2 linked regions of the Lichenicola cladoniae genome follow. The protein of the gene in region 2 interacts with the protein of the main gene of each other region in a pairwise test. Links are inferred from orthologs where the notes say so. Each region holds a gene or a part of one and is shown on either strand. Other genes may lie near its edges.

What was found. Proteins that work in one complex are often made in the same cells at the same time.
Region 1: the proteins of def (region 2) and HN018_RS02625 interact in binary tests that used the Escherichia coli proteins (3 or more experiments, as listed by UniProt). The link is inferred for Lichenicola cladoniae from one-to-one orthologs.

What each region holds. Positions count from the first base shown.
Region 1 is NZ_CP053708.1:611,695-614,499, forward strand. It holds HN018_RS02625 (aspartate-semialdehyde dehydrogenase), read right to left. Parts: upstream 2,017-2,805; coding sequence 985-2,016; downstream 1-984. Other genes in the region: HN018_RS02615 (DNA-processing protein DprA), read right to left, coding at 1-524; HN018_RS02620 (hypothetical protein), read right to left, coding at 581-883; HN018_RS02630 (glucan 1,4-alpha-glucosidase), read left to right, coding at 2,248-2,805.
Region 2 is NZ_CP053708.1:2,156,841-2,159,608, reverse strand. It holds def (peptide deformylase), read left to right. Parts: upstream 1-991; coding sequence 992-1,546; downstream 1,547-2,768. Other genes in the region: truA (tRNA pseudouridine(38-40) synthase TruA), read left to right, coding at 2,488-2,768; fmt (methionyl-tRNA formyltransferase), read left to right, coding at 1,563-2,480; HN018_RS10015 (Hsp20 family protein), read right to left, coding at 332-835; HN018_RS10020 (DUF1150 family protein), read right to left, coding at 9-257. UniProt on the Escherichia coli protein: Removes the formyl group from the N-terminal Met of newly synthesized proteins. Requires at least a dipeptide for an efficient rate of reaction. N-terminal L-methionine is a prerequisite for activity but the enzyme has broad specificity at other positions.

The DNA.
Region 1 (2,805 bases), 1.5 Mb from region 2 along the record:
GCCTTGCCCTCGATGCCGCGTCCGGCGGAGATGGTGGACAGGCCGGCCGTCGCGGCCTGCTCGGCAAGACGCGTGGCGAAGCCGCCCGCATCGGCGGTGGCCTCGTCGCCGGCGATCAGCGCGATGCCGCCCCGGTTGAGCAGCGCACGATCGCCGACACCGAACAGGACCGGCGGTGCATCGCCCCGCAGGCGACGCTTCAGGCGTTTCGGATAATCGGGATCGGCCCGTCCGATCGCCCAGATCCCAGCGATCCGCCAGCGCTCGAGACAGGCTGACAGTGCCGCGTGCCGGCCCAGCAGGTCGACAATCCGGCCAGCCGGAACTGTATCGTGCCAGCCGTCCAGATACCGGTCCGGATCCCGCAGGAGGTCGCCGGGTTGGAGCTGGCGCTTCTTGAGCCAGCCTGCGAGCCGGCCCCATTGGGTATCGTCGAGCGGTTCATGCGTGGCTGCCGCGAGGGCGCCACCGCCGAAACGGCCGGTCAGGAGCAGCAATGCCTGCGTCTGCAACGTGATGGACATTTTGTCCTCATGTGAACCGGCGGCCGGTTTTCCGGCACTCGACCGTCGAATGAACCCTACCCGCTATGGGCTGGTCCTCTTGTCGAAGTCGGCGGACCGAGCGCCGGCGGCGGTAGGTCGATGACCGGCGGAACGATCAGCGTCGGCGCCGTCAGCGCGGGTGCGCCCGGCGATTTTGGAATACCGGTTGGGCCGTGCACCACATCGACCGGCACCAGGGTCGGCCATGGCAGGGACGTGACATGAACCGGATGATGTAGGTCCGCCCAGGCCGGACGGTACGCCGTCGCCAGGTGGCGCAGTGCCAGGTAGAGCGCCACCTGGGCCAGGATGGCGACGACGACGCCGAGGAGGCGCACGAACGGTGCGCGCGGCGGGCGTGGCGGCGCGGCGCCCGGCCGCCAGACGTAGAACGGCTCCGGCGGGCGCCTTGCCAGTCCGAGCCGGGCGAGAAGCGGGCTCAGGCGACTTTCTCTGCCAACAGATCGAGGGCGATCAACGCCTCGGCGATCTGCACGGCATTCAGGGCCGCACCCTTGCGAAGGTTATCCGACACGCACCAGAACGCCAGCCCGTTCGGCACGGTTGGGTCGATGCGCAGCCGGCTGACATAGACCGCGTCCTCGCCGGCGCAGTCGATCGGGGTCACGTAGCCGCCATCCTCGCGATGGTCGTGCAGCACCACGCCGGGCGCATCGCGCAGAAGCTGGCGGGCGCGTTCCAGGTCCACCGGCTCCTCGAACTCGACCACGATCGATTCCGAGTGGCCGATGAACACCGGCACCCGCACGCAGGTGGCGATCACCGCGATGTCGGGATCGAGGATCTTGCGTGTCTCGACCGCCATCTTCCATTCCTCCTTGGTCGCGCCGTCGTCCATGAAGCGGTCGATATGCGGGATCACGTTGAAGGCGATCTGCTTGGTGAACTGCTCCGAGGTCGGCGGATCGCCGACGAAGCTGCCCTTGGACTGCACGAACAGCTCGTCCATGCCTTCCTTGCCGGCGCCGGACACGGCCTGATAGGTCGAGACCACCACGCGCTTGGCGGTGAACTCGTCGTGCAGCGGCTTCAGCGCCACCACCATCTGGATCGTCGAGCAGTTCGGATTGGCGATGATGCGACGCTTGGTGAAGCGCTTCAGTGCGTCGGCGTTCACCTCCGGCACCACCAGCGGCACGTCGTGATCCATGCGGAACTGGCTGGTGTTGTCGATCACGATGCAGCCGGCGGCGGCGGCGCGAGGCGCATGCACGGCCGAGATCGCGGCACCGGGGCTGAACAGGGCCAGGTCCCAGCCGGTGAAATCGAATGTCTCCAGGTTCTGCACCTTGAGCACGCGCTTCTCGCCGAAGGAAATTTCGTGCCCGACCGAGCGGTGCGATGCCAGGATGGCGATCTCGTCGATCGGGAAGTTGCGCTCGGCAAGGGTCTTGATAATCTCGCGTCCGACCGCTCCGGTGGCTCCTACGACGGCGACGCGATAACCCATGGTCCTGGTCCTTGGCTCCTCGAGCGGGCAGGCTCCGAGGTCGGTTCCAGCCGGCGAGGCGATGTGGGAGAAGGGTCTGCTAGCGCGTCGGGACGGTATCGCGCAACAAATGACCGAGCAGCCGAGACCTGCACCGTATCTGGTGGCAGGCGTCGGTTGCGACGGAACCGCGTCTTTCCAGGTCGCGTTCCGGCCACACTTGAAATCGAACCAGTCGGGGGACTGCGCTGAATGGCGGATGCGCCTGGAGAACCGGGGCAGCCGCCGCGCTGGCAGCCGATCGGCAAGAACGGCATCGGCCGCAGCCTGGCCGATGATGCGCGCGTGTGGTTCACGCTCGGCAACGGCATCCTGAACGAGATCGCCTATCCGCGGATCGAGCAGACCGCGGTGCGCGACTTCGGCCTGATCGTGACCGACGGGGAGACCTTGTTCGCCGAGGAGCGGCGGCACTGCACGACCGAGATCGAGCCGATCCGGCCGGGCGTGCCCGCATACCGCCTTACCGGCACCCATGAGGGCGGGCGGTTCCGGCTGCACAAGCGGATCATCGCCGATCCACGTCGTCCGGCGGTGCTGCAGCATGTGCGGCTCGAGGATTTGGCGCCTGCGGACGCCGATCGCGGACGCAAGCTGCGGCTGCACGCACTGCTGGCGCCGCACCTGGTCAATGTCACCGGCATGGGGACGGCCTGGGTCGGCGACTACAAGGGCCAGGACATGCTGTTCGCCGAGGCCCAGGGTACAGCAGTGGCGCTCGCGGCCAGCTGCGGCTGGCGGGCCCGGTCG
Region 2 (2,768 bases):
GGATCTGCCTAATGGACCAGCGCCGGTACCATCTCGTGCTGCCGGATCGCTGCGAATGCCACGTCCCTGTCTCCGGTCAGCGCCATCGGCGTGCCGTCGGCCGCATGGATCGCGAATACCGCATTCCCGTCGACGACGACCGACTTGACATAGGCAAGCTGGGTCACGCCCAAAGCCAGAAGCTGGCTTGCCGTCAGATGACGGATATCCAGGGTGGCCAGTGAAAGCTCGTTCGAGTCCGTCGTGGTGGTGTCCATAATATTTGTCCTACGGCAGGTCACCGGCATCCCGTAACGGGCATGCGGATACCTCCGAAATCGCTGCTGAAATGTCAGTCTTCGGTCGGAACGGTCCTGATCACCCGTGGTGCCCTCGCCTGCACGACATCCGCGCTCGCCATGCGTCCGGGCTCACGTCCATGGTCCGGTCCCTTGGAGATCTCGATCCGCTTCACCCGAACCTCGGGCTGCGGTCGCGCGAGGTCGATATGCAGCAGGCCGCTATCGAGCCACGCGCCGGCGATCTCGATCCCTTCCGCGAGCACGAACGCCCGCTGGAATTGCCGTGCCGCGATGCCACGGTGCAGGAAGGTTCGACCCTGGGTGTCGTCGGACTGTCGCCCGCGAATGACCAGCTGGTTGTCTTCCTGGGTGATCTGGAGATCGTCCATGGAGAACCCGGCAACGGCAAGCGAGATTCGCAACCCGGTCGGGCCGGTCTGTTCGATGTTGTAGGGCGGATAGCCATCGGACGATGTCTTCGCCGCCCGCTCGAGCATCTGCTCGAGATGGTCGAAACCGAGGAACATCGGAGACGCGAAAAGTCTGCCGGACATGAATAGCCTCCTCCTGGGAGCGAGACGGAAAGCCCACGGCCCGAAGCACCATGGCCAATCCGATATGGCGATCGGCGGCCTGCTCTGCAAGCCATGGCGGTCAGTGTGCGCGATCCGGCCCTGGTGTATAGTCGCGTCGGTCGCTACATCGCCGCAATGAGCGATTTGCCACCATTTTCCGAGATGGCGACGGCCATCGAGCCGGCGACGATCCTGATCGCGCCGCACCCGATGCTTCGTCGCAAGACCAGGCCCGTGCGTCCCGAGGATGCGGCGACCCTCCGAGCCCTGCTGCCCGGCATGTGGGAGGCAATGTATCTCGCGCCGGGGATCGGGCTCGCCGCGCCGCAGGTCGGATTGGACCTCCGGTTCGCGATCGTCGACCTGATGGAAAACGAGACGAAGTCGCCGGTCACCCTCATCAATCCGGAGATCATCCGCGTCAGCGACCAGCTCTCGGCGCGCGAGGAAGGCTGCCTGTCCCTGCCCGGCCAGTATGCCGAGGTGATACGGCCGCTGACCGTGCGGGTGCGGTTCCAGGATCTGGATGGCAAGCGGCAGGAGCTCGACGCCGACGGGCTGCTGGCGACCTGCCTGCAGCACGAGATCGACCATCTCGATGGGGTGCTGTTCGTCGATCACCTGTCGACGCTGAAGCGCAACATGATCATGCGGCGCCTCGCCAAGGACCAGCGCCAGAAGTCGGATTGAGAGCGGGAGCCGGATCATGCGCCTTGCCTTCATGGGCACCCCAGACTTCGCGGTGCCCGCGCTTCGCGCATTGCACGAGGCCGGGCACGAGATCGTCGCGGTCTACAGCCAGCAGCCGCGGCCAGCCGGGCGCGGCCAGGCGGTGCGTGCCTCGCCGGTGCAGCGGGAGGCCGAGCGCCTCGGGCTCATGGTGCGCACCCCGGCCAGGCTGAAGCGGAACGAGACCGCGCACGCCGAGTTCGCCGCATTGTCGCTCGATGCGGCCGTGGTGGCGGCCTATGGGCTGATCCTGCCTGCGACGATGCTGACAGCACCGGTCCGGGGATGCCTGAACATCCATGCGAGCCTGCTGCCGCGCTGGCGCGGTGCGGCACCGATCCAGGCATCGATCCTGGCCGGGGACGGCGAAACCGGCATCACCATCATGCAGATGGACGAAGGGCTCGATACCGGACCCATGCTGCGTCGGGACGTGGTGCCGATCGATGCCGGCACCACCGCGTCCGGCCTGCACGACGCCCTGGCCACGATGGGTGCGCGGCTGATCCTGGAGACGCTCGAGCATGACGACACGCCGGTGTCGCAGCCCGCCGAGGGCACGTCCTACGCGCCGAGGCTGACCCGCACCGACGGCCGCATCGACTGGCGGCGCGATGCGGCCTCGATCGACCGCCAGGTCCGTGCCATGACGCCATGGCCGGGCGCCTTCACCGCGCTGGACGGCGTCGTGCTCAAGATCGAGGCAGCAACGCCGATGGCCGCCCATCCGCACGGCGACAAAATACCCGGGACCGTGCTGGACGACCATTTGACGATCGCCTGCGGCAGCGGCGCGCTGCGGATCGACCGGCTGCAGGCGCCTGGTCGCAGCGTGCTGGATACGGCGGCGTTCCTGCGCGGCCGCCGGATGCCGCCCGGCACGGTGCTGCAGTGACCGGATCATGACGCGCTGGGCGTTGCTGTTCGAGTATGACGGCACGCCGTTCGTCGGGTGGCAGCGCCAGGCAGTCGGTATCTCGGTGCAGGGCGTGATGGAAGAGGCCGCCAGTCATCTGGTGAACCGCACGCCAGTGGCGGTGACCGGGGCGGGGCGAACCGATTCGGGCGTGCATGCAGCCGGACAGGTGGCGCATCTCGACCTGCCGTCCTCGCTCGGCGGCCAGCAGCAGATGACCGCGAGGCGCCTCCGGGATGCGCTCAACTACCACATGAAGCCGCACCC